One region of the Nocardia sp. NBC_00508 genome, then DNA from elsewhere that is predicted to be linked to it. Evidence: riboswitches for the same ligand, from Rfam matches in the RefSeq annotation. Region 1 holds a riboswitch; the other holds the start of a gene.

Region 1 (7,661 bases):
GGCCGGGTGAGCCCGGAAGCCTCATGCTGACCGGGCCCACCCGTCGGCGGCAGGGACAACATGAACCTGTGCCGGTGCTCCCGCGAGGGGCGGCGCGCCGTGCCCGCTGCTGTGCCACGACAGTGGCTGTGCACGCGCCGGACGGGGTGTCCTGACGTCCGGGTGCCGGTGTGCAGGAACCAGGCCCGGCCGCCGGCCCGTATATCGCGAAAACACTTCTGTGCGAGAACGGTTTCGTGTGGTCTTCGTTGTCTTCGACGGGCATCACCTCGCTCTCACTCGTCATCGGATACCGCACCGAGGCTCTCAGCGCCGGGGGCGGGCCGCGCTGGCGAGCCGGCCCAACGCCCGGTCGGCGTCCGTGCAGCTGGGCGGTCCGCCCTCCCGGCGCCGCGCGCCCTGCCGTGGCCAGGGTGCGCGAGGTCCGCGCGGTGGCGGGGACCTCCACCGATCCCGGGCTTCGCGCAAGACCTGGTCGATCTCGGCGAACAGTTCCTCGAGATCGGGGTCCAACCCCAGCAGCCGGGCATCCAGGCCCGACAGCTCGCCGGGCTCGGTCGCAGCGTGACCGGTCGCGCACCTCATCGCGGGCATCATCACAGGACTCGCGTGAGGCTGCCGGGTCAGGCGTTGATGGCCTCGCGTTCGTCGTGGCGGCTGATCTCGATCTTGCGGGGCTTGGCCTTCTCCGCGACCGGGATCACCAGGCGCAGCACCCCGTCGCGGTAGTCGGCGCGGATCGCGTCGGTGTCGAGGTTCTCCCCCAGGAACAACTGGCGGCTGAACACCCCACGGGTGCGCTCCGCGGCGATCATCGAACGCTCGGGGTCCAGTTCCGGGCGCGAGGCCCGCACAGTCACCACGTTGCGTTCGATATCCAGATCCAGCGAGTCCGGGTCGATGCCGGGCAGGTCGAGTTCGACGAAGAACTCGTCTCCCTCGCGCCAGGCGTCCATCGGCATCACCGCCGGACGGGCCGGCGTGCCGAACACCTGCTGTGTCAAACGATCCAGATCCCGGAACGGATCGGTGCGCATCAGCATGGTCGCCACCTCCTACTTCACTCCATTCTCGATCGAAGGGAACTCAGATAACTTGTGTCATCTGACATAGATTTTTTTAGCACTCTGCCGAGATGAGCGCAAGCATCCTACGGAGGTAATCTGGAGATGGCAGAGAGAAGGAGTCGAATGCTGTCGGATCGATACGAGGACCACCCGACGGGGCACGGTCACCGGCCCGGCCCGGCGCAGGCGGTGTACGGGATCTCGGTGGCCGCCGAACTGGCCGGGATGGGAATGCATTCGCTGCGCTTGTACGAGCAGCACGGACTGGTCACACCAGCCCGCAGCACCGGCGGCACCCGCCGCTACAGCGACGACGACCTGGCGCGGCTCGCGCGCATCGCCGCCCTGACCGCGCAAGGGGTCAACCTCGCCGCGATCGCCCGCATCCTCGACCTCGAAGACGCCAACACCGAACTGCGCCACACCAACGCCGCGCTCAACGCGGAACTCGACCGACTACACCACCACAACCCGCAGTAACACTGGGCGCGCGGCCAGGCGGGAACCGATCCGCCGCCCCGCGCATGGACTGCTTCATCGTCCCGTCAGCCCTCTTGCCAGGACCACTCATCCGCCGAGAGCGAGCCGGGTGTTCATGTTGAGCTCGACCTCGCCGTAGGGGTTGTTATCTGGACAATTTGGTGCTCACCTCAGCATTCGGTAGGCCCTTCGGCCAGCTGGCAGTGCTCACCGAGTTCGGTCAGGAGCTGCCGGATGCGGCTGGCGGCGCTGCACGAGATGGCGCGCCGGCGTGGTGGGGTACTGCTGGTGGCGGCGTAGTCGATGGGAATGTCGTCGAGCAGGGCGCGGGTAACTTTCTCGCTGCCATCGTCGATGGCCAGGATCGCGGTGCCGCGGATCAGCTGCGACCGACTGCCGATCATGCCGCCGGTGCGCTGCTAGAGATAGTCCCCCAAATCGACCAGCGCGCCGGACTTGTGCCGGTGCAATTGCAGCATGCCCTCCAGTGAGGCGATCAGGGCGCGCCAGGTGTCGCGCTGCTCGCCGGTGCCGTAGGCAAAGGCCGTCGCGCCAATTACATGGAGTTACCCATGTGCTCACGAAATCAGATGTTGCGTTGAGAGCGCCGTTGTGGCCTACCGTCGATGCCGCGGCAGCAACCCGCGTCCCCCACCGGAGGCTGATCCAGATAAGGGTGACATGGCCAGGCCGGGCCGGTTACGCGCGCCCGCGGCTGCGGGGCCTATGCTGAAGGAGCAGCTGGTTCACCAGCGCGCGGCGAGATGGAGCCCCGACGTCGCGCGACGGAGTCGAGCCCGTCCGTGCGGCGACGTTACGGCGGGCGAGAGGGAACCCGGTGGGAATCCGGGACTGTCCCGCAGCGGTATGCAGGAACGACCGCCGTCACCAGGCACTGAGTTCACCGAGCCGGAAGGCTTCGTGACTTGGGAAGCGACGGCCAGTAGGTCGGTCATCGGGAACACCGGAGCACGCCGGTACGTCCCTCGGCCGGTGCCCGCGAGTCCGAAGACCTGCCAGCCGTGCCGGGTACGCCGTACCCGGCGGCCACCGCCTCGTGGATTGGGCGTGCGGATCACCAGCTGACGTGTCGGGCTCCTCGGCCGGGAATATCTCCGGCATGTCATAAGGTCCTCCGCCTGCCCGTATGGCGATGGCTTTCGTCCTCAGCAATGGAGAAACATCGTGACTGTTTCACAGCAAAAGCCGTTCACCGCAACGGTTCTCGGGCTACCTCGGGTGGGGCCGCGGCGCGAGCTCAAACGAGCCACGGAAGCCTACTGGGCAGGCGGGATCGACGCCGAGAAGTTGCACGCCGTGGCAAGTGATCTGCGGCGAGCTCAGCTCACCGAATTGCTCGCCGCGGGCCTGGACTCGATCCCCGTCGGGACCTTTTCCTATTACGACCAGATACTCGACACCGCCGTCCTGCTCGGCGCGTTGCCGCCTCGGGTCGCCGGGATCGCCGATCCGCTGGATCGGTACTTCGCCGCCGCGCGCGGCACCGACACGGTCGAACCGTTGGAGATGACCAAATGGTTCGACACCAACTATCACTATCTGGTGCCGGAAATCGGCCCGGACACCGCGTTCTCGCTGCACCCGGAGAAGCTGCTGGAGGAACTGCGGGAGGCGCTCGAGCTGGGCGTGCCCGCGCGGCCGGTGGTGGTCGGCCCGATCACCTTCCTGAAGCTGGCGAAGGCGACCGGCGGCACCGCGCTGACCCGGCTGCTCGAGCTGCTTCCGCTCTATCGGGAGTTGCTGCGCCGGCTGGCCGCCGCGGGGGCCGAGTGGGTGCAGATCGACGAACCCGTGCTGGTCACCGACCTCACGGCGGAGGAGATCGACCTGGTGCAGGCCACCTACGGCGAACTGGCCGAGGCGGCCGATCGTCCCGCGATCCTCGTCGCGACCTACTTCGGTGATCCAGGTGCCGCGCTCACCGCGCTGGCGAATACTGGGATCGAGGCCGTCGCCGTCGACTTCACCTCCGGCACAGACGTTTCCGCGGTGGCTGCGGTGCCCGCCCTGGCGGGCAAGCTCGTCGTCGCCGGAGTGGTGGACGGACGCAACGTGTGGCGCACCGACCTCGACCGTGCCCTCGCCACCCTCGGCACCTTGCTGGGATCCGCTGGGCACGTGGCGGTTTCGAGCTCGTGCTCGTTGCTGCACGTGCCGTACACGCTGGCCGCGGAGACGCGGTTGGACGAGCGGCTGCGGTGGTGGCTGGCTTTCGGGTCGGAGAAGGTCGCGGAGGTGCGCCTGCTCGCGACCGGCTTGCGCGAGGGCCCGGAGGCGATCGGCGCCGAATTGGCCGCGGTGCGGGCGGCACTCGCGGCGCGGCGGTCGGATCCGCGTCTGAACGATCCGCAGGTGCGCGCCCGTCTGGCCGCACTCGGGCCGGACGCCGTGCGCCGCGCTCCCGCCGAGCAGCGCCGTGAGCTGCAACAGGATCGTTTGCGGCTGCCCGCGCTGCCGACTACGACGATCGGTTCCTATCCGCAGACCTCCGCGATCCGGTTGGCGCGGGCCGCGCTGCGCAAGGGCGAGATCGATCAGGCGGAATACGTGCGCCGGATGCGCGCCGAGATCGCGGACGTCGTCGCGCTCCAGGAGGAACTGGGGCTGGACGTGCTGGTGCACGGCGAGCCGGAGCGCAATGACATGGTGCAGTACTTCGCCGAGCAGCTCGACGGTTTCGCGGCCACCGAGCAGGGGTGGGTGCAGTCGTACGGCACCCGCTGCGTGCGGCCGCCGATCCTGTTCGGGGACGTGGCACGGCGGGAACCGATGACCGTCGAGTGGATCGGCTACGCGCAGTCGCTCACCGACAAGCCGGTCAAGGGCATGCTGACCGGCCCGGTGACCATTCTCGCGTGGTCGTTCGTCCGCGACGACCAACCGCTGGAGGAGTCCGCCCATCAGGTGGCGCTGGCGATCCGGGACGAGACCGTGGATCTGCAGTCTGCGGGCATCCGGATCGTCCAGGTCGACGAGCCGGCTCTGCGCGAACTGCTTCCGCTGCGTGCGGACGACCAGCCCGCGTACCTGGAGTGGTCTGTGCGGTCGTTCCGGCTCGCGACCTCCGGTGTGTCGGATGCCACGCAGATCCACACGCACCTGTGCTACTCGGAGTTCGGCGAGGTGATCGACGCTATCGCGGGGCTGGACGCCGACGTCACGTCGATCGAGGCCGCGCGCTCGCGTATGGAGGTGCTCGACGACCTCAACGCGGCGGGCTTCGACCTCGGCGTCGGTCCCGGCGTGTACGACATCCACTCGCCGCGGGTGCCCAGCGTGGAGGAGATCACCACGTCGCTGCGCGCTGCGCTGAAAGCCGTTCCGGCCGAACGGCTCTGGGTCAATCCCGACTGCGGATTGAAGACCAGGGGCCCCGCCGAAGTGGAAGCCGCGCTGCGCAATATGGTCGCCGCCGCGGCGGCCGTCCGGTGAACGCGTCCTCCTGAGCGATGATCGGCGCCCCCTTCCCCCTGACGAAGGGGGCGCCGACTCACGCACGCCCGACCGGCCGCACTACATGCCGTCCCCTGGTTGCCCTCTCGCCCCGATCCTGACCGATTCCCCGGACTGCGCGAGCCAGTCCACTACGGGCTCAACCGGATTCCGGTTCCGGCCGTGGATGCCGTCGCCGCCGGGACGTATACCGCTCACACGGCTCCTCCCGCCGCGTCATCGGCACAACCCCCGCCCGCGTCCGCATCGCCTTCCGCCACGCCGTGTGACACCCGGAACAACGCTCCATCGGCATACCCCTCCTCGCACGTCTTCTCCGACTCGGTCTTTCCCCTCTTGCCCTACTTCGACGCGCGCACGCCCGATTCGGTTCCCAATAATCGCGACGAATTTCCGCTTCAACGAATGTCAGTGTGGCCGTGTAGTTTCCATTGCCATGCCGACGCAGCAGCACGAGGTGCTCGTAGAGATGTTCCGGTCGCAACCGCACCTAGCGGCCGGGTTGATCACCGATGCCTTCGGCATACCACTACCCGCGTATGCGCAAGTGCGTGCGGCGTCATGCGATTTCACCGATGTCGGGCCCAACGAGTTCCGGGGTGACACCGCACTGGTGCTCACGGACGCCAGCGGGACCGCCGTGGTCGGCATCGTCCTGGAAGTCCAACTCGGCCGCGACCGATCCCGGCAGTGGGCGTGGCCGGTCTATGTGAGCACCTTGCGTGCCCGCCTGGAATGCCCGGTCTTCTTGATGGTCGTCAGCCCGGATGCACGGGTTGCCACTTGGTGCCGGAAGCCGATCGAATTCGGTCACCCGGGCCTCGTGCTCCGCCCATTGGTGCTCGGACCGGACGTGGTGCCTACCGTGACCGATCTGGGCGAAGCTCGAACGCTGCCCGAACGAGCCGTCCTCTCCGCACTCGCACACGCGGACGGCCCGGACGCGGATCGGGTGTTCGAGGCGTTTCTCGCCGGATTGCAGAGCACCGACGACGAGCGCGCGAAAATGTACTATGACCTTGTTGTCGCGGCTCTGTCGAAGACAGCCCGGCACCGACTGGAGGAACTCATGACGTCTACCTTCAAGTACGACTACCAGAGCGACTTCGCCCGCAAGTACGTCGCACAAGGCCGCGCCGAGGAGGCGGTGCGGACCCTCCTCATGGTCCTCGAAGCACGCGGAATCGCTGTCCCGGACAAGACACGGGCCGAAATCATCTCTTGCACCGATCTCGACCGACTCGAATCCTGGACCCGCAAAGCCGCCACCGCCGAATCCGAGAACGACCTGTTCGACTGACCCGCTCTACAGTCCGAAGGCTCGGTTGATGACCGCCATGTCGAAGTAGTCGCGCCAGGTGGTGATGGCACCATCGGTGACCTCGAAGAAGCCCATGACCGGGAGTGGGGTCGCGCGGCCTGCGGAGCGCAGGGTGTCGGTGCGTTCGTTCATGACCACGCTGCCGGATGCGATCTGGTGGTGGATGTCGAAGTCGATGGCGTCGAAGGTGGTCAGGAAGCCGGCGATGAAGTCGCGGATGGCAGCGCGGCCGACGATGGGTTCCATCGGAATATTGTGGTAAACGGCGTCTTCCGCGAAGTAGGCGCTGATCCGGTCGGGATCGGGGTCGGACCAGCTTCGGCACATCGCACGGACGAGTTCGTCGGGACTCGGCATTCGCGTGGCTCACTTCCTGCTACCGCCGGGCGGGGTGCACCCACGATTCAACCAAGCAATTGCTCGGTAGGGAAGAGAATCGGGGTTTCCCCTGCCCGCCGGGGGCAGGTCGCTCCGTTCAGTGGCTGACGGCCAGCTTCCGCTGCGGCACGCCGGTGTACTCCGACAGCGGCCGGATCAACGTGTTCGATGCCGCCTGCTCGATGACGTGCGCGGTCCACCCGGTGATCCGGCTCATCACGAAGATCGGCGTGAACATCGCGATGTCGAACCCCATCAGGTAGTAGGCGGGGCCGGCGGGAAAATCGAGATTCGGCTTGATTCCGGTGGCCTCCGCCATCGCGCGCTCCAGTTCGGTGTACATGCGCAACCAGCGCTCACCTCCGGTCGCCGCCGCGACCCGCTCCAGCTCCGCGCGCATGGTCGGCACGCGGGAATCACCGTTCTTGTAGACCCGGTGACCGAAGCCCATCACCTTCCGCTTGTCCGCAAGCTCGGCGCGCAGCCACGACCCGGCCAGCTCCGGTTCGCCGATCTCCAGCATGGCGTGCATGACGGCCTCGTTGGCGCCGCCGTGCAGCGGTCCTTTCAGCGCCCCGATGGCGGCCGTGACCGCGCTGTACATATCCGATCGGGTGGAGGTGACCACCCGCGCGGCGAAGGTGGAGGCGTTGAAACCGTGTTCCGCGTAGAGGATCAGCGAGGTCTCGAACGCCCGCACGATTCGGGGGTCGGGCACGGCGCCGAAACACATGTTCAGGAAGTTCGCGGCGAAGCCCAGATGCGAGTGCGGCGCAATGGGATCCAGTCCGCGCCGCCGCCGCATGTCCGCCGCGATCACGGTCGGCAGCACTGCGGTCAAGCGCAAGGCTTTCGCCAGCAACGCCCGCTGCGTGGGCGTACCGCCGCGATCCTCCTCCGCGTCCTCGGCCCCGAGGTAGCTCACCACCGTGCGCACTACG
Region 2 (7,661 bases), 1.5 Mb from region 1:
CCGCCGTGTTCTCCGCAGCCCTGATGGAACTCGGCGCGACCGTGTGTACCGCGCGCACCCCTGATTGCTCGCAGTGTCCACTGCCGAGCTGCGCATGGGTCACCGCCGGAAGACCGGTGACCGACGTGGTCCGCCGCACCCAGAAGTACGACGGCACCGACCGGCAGGCCCGCGGTCGGCTGCTGGACGTCCTGCGGGACGCCAGCGGACCGGTCGAGCGGATACGCCTCGATCTCGCCTGGACTCGCGACCCCGGACAACGTGACCGGGCGCTCGACTCGCTGCTGGTGGACGGCCTGATCGAACAAACCGCCGACGGCTTGTTCGCGCTCGCGGGCGAAGGCGGCCACAACGCGGCAGGGCCGGCCTGATTCAGGAGCGAGCGAGCTCCGTGACTGTCACACCGTTGTCGAAAATCTGCCGGTCCACGACGGTGAAGAACGCCGGGTCGAATCCGCCGTCGATGAGCGGCACGCCCGCTCCCGCCAGCACGGGGTAGGTCTTGAGCACCAGCCGGTCGATCTCCGGCATCAGTTCGCCGGCCAGACGTCCACCCCCGCACAGCCAGATGTCTTTATCGCCCCCTTCCTTTTTGAGGGCGCGGATCAGGCCGAGCGGGTCGCGGTCCACGACGGTCACGTCCGGGTCGGCGACCTCGCCGAGAGTGCTGGACACCACGTACTGGCGCAGGTGCGCGTACGGGCTCTCGATACCCGCGTCGTAAGCGGGCCGGTAGCTGCCCAACCCCAGGATCACAGTGTCGAAGCGGACATTGGGCACGTCGGTGAGCCCAGCGGCCGCACGGACGACCGTGGGAGTGACCTCTGGATAATGCGTGTCGACCCACGCGTTGTATGCGGCGGAACGCTCCTCGTCGGCCAGTGGGGCGAAGAAGAAGTCGAATTCCCCCTTCGGCCCCGCGATCCGGCCGTCGAGGCTGATGGCGACGTAGTAGACGAGTTCTCGCATTAAAATCACTCCATTTGAAGTACTCCACTTGCAGTGGTTAAGAAGATAGCACGTCCGCGGTCACCCACCGCCGAGCACGCGCCTGAGGAAGCGTTCGACCTCCGCCCGGTAACGCTGTGGCTGGTCATCGTGCACGAGATGTCCCGTACCGGGAACCAAGGCGTAATCGGCTTCCGGATGCGCGGCGGCCATCCGCCGCATCTGTCCCGGCGGGGTGATGCTGTGCTCGCCCTCCAGCAGCAGGGCAGGCACGCGCACGGCATGCCATTGCCACCAGAAGTCGCGCGTCCCCCATTCCTCGGAGATGTCACGGAACGTGGTGACCGAACCATGCAGCCGGTATCCCTCCGGTCCGCGCTGGAACGAGTTCAGGAAGTACTGTCCGGCCACCGGTCCGAAGAAGGAAAGCACGGCTTCGTCGTCGGGAAACGGCTCGGGCCATGCCTCGATCATCGCGGCCCAGTGCGCGGCGGTGCGGCCGGTGAAATCCGGCGCGATGTCCTCGATCACCAGTGCTCGGACCCGCTCGGGGTGGGTCGCGGCGAACACCCACCCGTGCAGCGCGCCCATCGAATGTCCGATCACCACCATCGGCTCGGTGATCTCCGCCGTGCCGGTGGCAAGGTCGTCGACGAATGCCTCGGTGGTCAATTCCGCCGGCGCGGGCCTGCCATGCCCCGCGGCGTCGAAGGTGTAGACGTGGCCGTGTTCGCGCAGCCAGTCCAGCTGATCGCGCCACGTGCGCGCGCTGCCCATCAGTCCGTGCAGCAGCAGGATCGGCGCGCCCGCTCCGCCTTCGTCGTGCAACATCGGTTCGACAATACGAGGCACCGAGCGCCTGCTCGGTGGCAACCGCTAGCTTGGACGCATGGCTGTTGTGAAGATCAACGCGATCGAGGTTCCCGAGGGCGCGGGCCCCGAGCTGGAGAAGCGATTCGCCCACCGTGCGCACGCGGTCGAGAACTCGCCCGGCTTCCTCGGCTTCCAGTTGCTGCGCCCCGTCGCCGGAGAGAACCGGTATTTCGTTGTCACCCAGTGGGATTCAGAAGAGTCCTTCGCCGCCTGGCGGGACGGGCCCGCACGCGAAGCGCATGCGGGCGAGCGCCAGAAGCCGGTCGCGACCGGGGCTTCGCTGCTCGAGTTCGAAGTCGTCCTCGACGTCGCGGGGAAGCCCGCGAACTGAGTCCGATGGGCAGCGCTCCCGGGGCCCTTGCGCACACTGCTGCCTCCGGGCGCGTCGCTCGCGTCGCGGTCCTGGGTGCCTTCGCCGGGCAGGTTCCTGCCTGCCCGGCGACTTGCCCGAGGCCGTGGTACCGCCGCGCAGGACATAGTTGACGCCGGGTGTGTGCGGGTGTCACAGTTCGAAGGACAAACGCGAGGGTGACGCGGTAATCCGGTGAGATTCCGGAGCGGTCGCGCCACTGTGTTCCATGCACCGAGTCCGGTGCCGGACAGCCAGACACCGGCACCGTCGCGTCACTACCCGACGGGACGCGTATCCCAAGGAGGACTCGAATGGCTATCGCGCATTCACCCAGCCGGGCAACCGATTCCCTGGCCACCGTGCTCGTCACGGTTGGTGTCGTTCTTCTCGCACTACTCACCCTCTACCTGGTCGGATTCGATCAGGGCGCCATCTCGCGCAGCGGGATGTACCTGCACGAGTTGATGCACGACGGACGCCACCTGCTAGGGCTCCCGTGCCACTGATCGGTTCACTCGGAACACTGCTGCTACGCGGCCTGCTGGCCGGTCTCATCGCCGGGCTGCTGGCCGCGACGGTCGGTTACTTCGTCGGCGAACCCAAGGTGGACGCCGCGATCGCCATCGAAGAAGCGGGCTCCGCCGCCGAACACACGCACGGCGAACCCGCCGAACCGTCGGGCGGGCATTCGCACGGCGACGAGGAAGAACCACTGGTGAGCCGCACCGGCCAGAAGTTCGGGCAGTTCCTCGCGCTCGGGCTGGCCGGGCTCGCGCTCGGCGCCATCTACGCCTCGGTCGCGCATGTCGCGCGGCGCTACACCACGCTGTCCGGGCCGCGGCTCGCGCTGGCGCTGGGCGCGGCGGGCTGGGCCGCGATCGTCGCGGTGCCGTTCTTCAAGTACCCGGCCAATCCGCCCGCGGTGGGTGATCCCGAAACCATCGACGAGCGCACCCTGCTGTGGCTGGCGGCGGTGCTGCTCGGCATCGTGGCGGTCGGCGCCGCGGTGGCGGTGTTCACCGTGTTGCGTGCACAACTGTCCACGGTCCGGCTGATCGGCGGTGTGGCCGCGTTCGTCTTGGTGACCGGGCTCGGCTACATCCTGCTGCCCGGTGTGAACGAGGTGAATGCGGATTTCCCGGCCAGCCTGCTGTGGGAGTTCCGGGTGGCGTCACTGGCCGAGACCGCGACGCTGTGGGTGTGCCTGGCCCTGGGCTTCGCGGCACTCACCGAATTCGCGACGCGAACCGATACTCCGGTACGGGTAACGGCCGCTACCGCGGACTGATTCGCGTCCGGAATTAGCTGAGGCAGTGTCGGTCACATGACCGGCACTGCCTTTTCTTCCCGGCCCGCCCCTCTGCACGCCCCTGTCTCCGCGCCACCACGCCCGGTTCGCGTCGCGTTCTCCGCGCTGGTCGTCGCTTTGCTCGCGGGCATCGCCGAAGCGATCGTGCGGGCAGCGCTCGCGTTCGACGAGGCCGACCCGGCGGACTTGGCGACCGGATTCGGCATGCGGTTGGCGATCTACCTGGCGGTACTGGCCGTCGCGGTGCGCGTGACCCGCGGCGACCGTTGGGCGCGTCTGGTGATCACCGTGGGCATCGGCGGGTTCGGTCTGCTCTCGCTGATCATCGAGCCGCTGGCCGAGGCCATCTCGGCGAAGGAACTCCGCGACCTGTTCGCCGACCTGACCCCCGCATCCGTATCGCTCGGTGTCTTCCGCGCAGTTCACGTAGCCGCCGTTCTCATCGCGATTCCCGCGCTCTACACCCGCCCCGCCCGCCGCTACTTCCACAAGCGCTGATTTGTCGCAAGCTCCCCGCACACGTCACCGAGTGTGCGGGGAGCAAGCGTTTGCGCGAACTACGCGAGGGCCGCGTCGAGGGTGATGTGGTCGACGCCCGCCAGTGCTTTGCTGACCGGGCAGCCCGCCTTGGCGGCCTCGGCGGCGGCCTGGAAGCCGTCGGCGTCGATGCCGGAGACGCGACCGCGGACGGTCAGCTTGATTCCGGTGATCCGGAAGCCGCCCGCCGGGTCGGGGCCGAGGGTCACGTCGGCGGTGACGTCCAGGCTCTCCGGCGCACCGCCCGCGTTGCCGATCTGCGCCGAGAGCGCCATCGCGTAGCAGGAGGAATGCGCGGCCGCGATCAGTTCCTCCGGGCTGGTGGTGCCGTCGGCCTCCTCGGCGGAACGCTTGGGGAACGACACGTCGTACTTGCCGACCCCCGAACTGGCCAGCTCGACCTGTCCCGAACCCTCCTGCAGGGTGCCGGTCCAGGCGGTACGCGCGGTACGTGTGGGCATCACGGTCCTTTCGCCGATGATCGTTTGACGATTCAGCAAAAAACCTACCCCGGCCGCTTCGCTCCGGCCCACCAGTTCGCCGATCACTTTCGTCCCGGCGGCCTATTCACACGCGCGCCGCGACGGCAGGGCGGCGCACCGGAAACCCATACGCACCAAGCACATCGAGGTATGCCGCCCAACGCCCGACCAGGTACGCACCACACGCGGCCGAAGATCCACTCACCTCTGGGCAATCCGTGGCGCGCCGAAACGCCCACCTGGACCGACAGAAGGTCCCGGCGGCGACGGGAGACATCCCGCCGGGCACCAATCCAGCGCCTGAACCGTCCGCCGAACCGTTCGCTCACTCCGGGTTCGTAATCCGGGCCAGCACGATGCCGCCGAGGATCAACGCGAGCGCGAGTATGCGCCCCGCGCTGAACGGGTCCTTGTGCAGGACGATGCCGAGGACGATCGCGCCGAGCGCCCCGATGCCGGTGAACACCGCGTAGGCGGTCCCCACCGGTAGCGTCTGCATAGCGCGGGACAGCAGGTACACCGCGGTGACGCCGAGCGCGAAGCAGATCAGCGTGGGCACGAGTCTGGTGAAGTTCTCGGTCGGTTTGATGCTCTGCGACCAGACGATCTCTACCAGCCCGGCGATGCCGAGGACTACCCAGTTCATCTCAGTACTCCGCGGCCAGATCGCGCGCTGTCACCAGCGCCCGGGCGTAGGACTCGTCGTGCTCGGCCCGCCGATCCGCGAGTGCCGGATCCTCGCGGGAATTGGCTAGTTCCGCGTGGACGAAAACCGTGTCGATGACGGCGAAATGGCCTGCGAAGAAATCGCGCAGAAAACGTTCCTGATAGTCATAGGCTGCTTTGGGCGCGCCGGGCGAGTATGCGCCGCCGCGTGCCGACGTCACGACGAAGCGCCGGTGTCCCAACGACATTCGCGGGAAGGTCACCTGATCCAGCCACGCTTTGAGCGAGGCCGGGATCGAATAGTTGTACATCGGCGTCCCGATCAGGACGACGTCCGCCGCCAGCAGTTCGGTGAGCAGCGGCGCGACGATCTCCCACGCGGCGGCCTGCGCGGAGGTGCGGACCAATTCGCCGAGCCGCTCCGGATCCGTGCGTGGCAGGGCCAGCACCGCGGCACACAATTCGGTCCACGCCTCTCCGATGAAGGGCACGGGGTCGGCCGCGAGATCACGGTAGCGGTAGCCGCCCTCCGGGTGTCGCTCGCGCCAGGCATCGGCGAACGCGGCGCTCAACTCCCGGCTGATCGACCGCCGCCGGGCGGTGGCATCGAGGTGCAACAGGGTGGTCATGGTCAAACCTCCGATTAAATGGACATGGTGTCCGATTCAGCTGAAGCGACCCTAGGACTAAATGGACGTATTGTCCAGTTAATTCGAAGTCGGCTACAGTCGCGGCATGGAACCCCGATCCGATCTGCTCGCCGGCACCGGCTCCGGCCGGCAGGCAGGCCCGCACGAACGCGCGGACGCGGCACGCAACCGGGCCAAAGTGCTGACGGCGGCGGCCGAACTGTTCGCCACCCGGGACCCACGCGCGGTGACGATGGACGACATAGCGAAGGCTGCGGGCGTTGGGCGCGGCACCCTGTATCGCCGCTATCCGGATACCAACTCGATCGCCGTTGCCCTGCTCGACGAGCACGAGCGCGCCCTACAGGAGAAATTGCTCGCCGGACCTCCCCCGCTCGGCCCCGGAGCATCACCGGCAGAGCGACTGGCCGCGTTCTACGCCGCGATGGTCGAATTGCTGGACGCGCACGCGCATCTGGTGCTCGGCGCGGAAATCGGCGGAGCACGGTTCGCGACCGGCGCGTACGGGTTCTGGTACGCGCATGTGCGAGCGCTATTGGTGGCGGCGGAAATTCGCGAGCCGGACGCTATGGTCGACCCACTGCTCGCGCTGCTGGCAGCGGAGGTCTATCGAAAGCAGCGCGAGCGCGGGCTCGACTCCGAACAGATCACCGACGCGCTCCGCACCATCGCGGAAGCTGTGCTCGGTGATGCGCAACCGGCGAAGCGAGAGTGACCCGAGACGCGGACATGACCGAAAGCCGTTGACGGACGCTCTCCGCCAACGGCTTCGACACCCTCTTGATCACACCAGATCGCGTCCGCGCATCAGCCAGATCGTGCCACCCGCGAAAAGCACCAGGTAGCTCACCAGCACGACCAGAGATTCGTTTCGCGAAAGCACTTCGAGCACACCCGGCGTAGCCGGTCCGTCGACCGTGCGCATCGCCCCGGCCAGCGACCCCGCCGCCGTGCCGGGTAGATGATCGGTGATGACCTCGATCGGCGGGAAAATGCCCGCCACGCCGCGCAGCAGGTTCTCCACCACGAGCACCCAGACCAAGCCGAGCCCGACGGCGAGCGCGGGACCACGAGCGATCGCGCCGATGAGCGCACCCGCCAGCGTCCACATTCCCAGAATCACTATTCCGGTGAGGATTCCGAGCAGCGCCCGGTCCAGCGAAGGCGGCGTGAGCGGCTGTGACTCCGATACCGCGACCAGTCCGGCGATCGCGATATCCGCAACGAACGCCACGCACACCAGCCCCACCACCACGACCGCGAGACTCACCACTACCGCGGCGACCGTGGACACCCGCGAAGGGCGCTGTGTGAACACGGTTTTCCAGGTCCCCCAGCCATATCCGCTGCCGACGGTCAGCGCGCCGAGGATGAGCATCAGCGCGCCGCCGAACATCGCCATCCCCTGCGTGAACACTTCGGGGACCGCGACGGGCAACATCTGCTGCAGCAGCGCCTGGCGAGGCAGCCCATTGGACATTCGGCCGGATTCGCCCGAGGTATACGCCAAGTAGTTGAACAGGTATGCGAACGTGAGATTCAGCAGAATCCACGTGCCCAGGAGTATCCAGAACGCGGGCCACTTGCGCAGCCGCAGCATTTCCGCTTTCGTGCTCGCCACCAGATCACGCAGCACCAACCGGTTCATCGCACCGCCTCCAGTCGTGTCATCTCGAAGAACACTTCCTCCAGGGATTTCTCGTCGACCCGCAGTTCCAGCAGATCCGCGCCCGACGCCACAACGGCACGCGCCACCGCGGGCGCGGAGACGGCGTCCGACTCGATCCTGATACCGCTCGCGGTCGGTAACGCCGAACGCTCGCCGACCAGCCGACGCACTACGG

Evidence for each region. A riboswitch is a leader RNA that binds a small molecule or an ion and turns the genes downstream of it on or off. The one in region 1 is predicted to bind cobalamin.
Region 2: linked by a shared signal. The riboswitch ahead of OHA40_RS18080 (CbtB domain-containing protein) and the one ahead of metE (5-methyltetrahydropteroyltriglutamate--homocysteine S-methyltransferase) in region 1 are both predicted to bind cobalamin.

Annotation. Positions count from the first base shown of each region.
Region 1 is NZ_CP107852.1:5,616,795-5,624,455, reverse strand. It holds gene OHA40_RS25100 (hypothetical protein) at 307-585, opposite strand; gene OHA40_RS25095 (Hsp20/alpha crystallin family protein) at 624-1,043, opposite strand; gene OHA40_RS25090 (MerR family transcriptional regulator) at 1,293-1,547, shown strand; gene OHA40_RS25085 (hypothetical protein) at 1,718-1,951, opposite strand; cobalamin riboswitch at 2,352-2,582, shown strand; gene metE (5-methyltetrahydropteroyltriglutamate--homocysteine S-methyltransferase) at 2,730-5,000, shown strand; gene OHA40_RS25075 (hypothetical protein) at 5,458-6,321, shown strand; gene OHA40_RS25070 (nuclear transport factor 2 family protein) at 6,328-6,699, opposite strand; gene OHA40_RS25065 (bifunctional 2-methylcitrate synthase/citrate synthase) at 6,818-7,661, opposite strand, start outside.
Region 2 is NZ_CP107852.1:4,071,052-4,078,712, reverse strand. It holds gene OHA40_RS18100 (A/G-specific adenine glycosylase) at 1-371, shown strand, start outside; gene OHA40_RS18095 (dihydrofolate reductase family protein) at 373-969, opposite strand; gene OHA40_RS18090 (alpha/beta fold hydrolase) at 1,030-1,779, opposite strand; gene mhuD (mycobilin-forming heme oxygenase MhuD) at 1,838-2,152, shown strand; cobalamin riboswitch at 2,304-2,454, shown strand; gene OHA40_RS18080 (CbtB domain-containing protein) at 2,485-2,679, shown strand; gene OHA40_RS18075 (CbtA family protein) at 2,670-3,461, shown strand; gene OHA40_RS18070 (hypothetical protein) at 3,498-3,980, shown strand; gene OHA40_RS18065 (OsmC family peroxiredoxin) at 4,040-4,480, opposite strand; gene OHA40_RS18060 (DMT family transporter) at 4,827-5,147, opposite strand; gene OHA40_RS18055 (FMN-dependent NADH-azoreductase) at 5,149-5,796, opposite strand; gene OHA40_RS18050 (TetR/AcrR family transcriptional regulator) at 5,903-6,532, shown strand; gene OHA40_RS18045 (ABC transporter permease) at 6,602-7,465, opposite strand; gene OHA40_RS18040 (ABC transporter ATP-binding protein) at 7,462-7,661, opposite strand, start outside.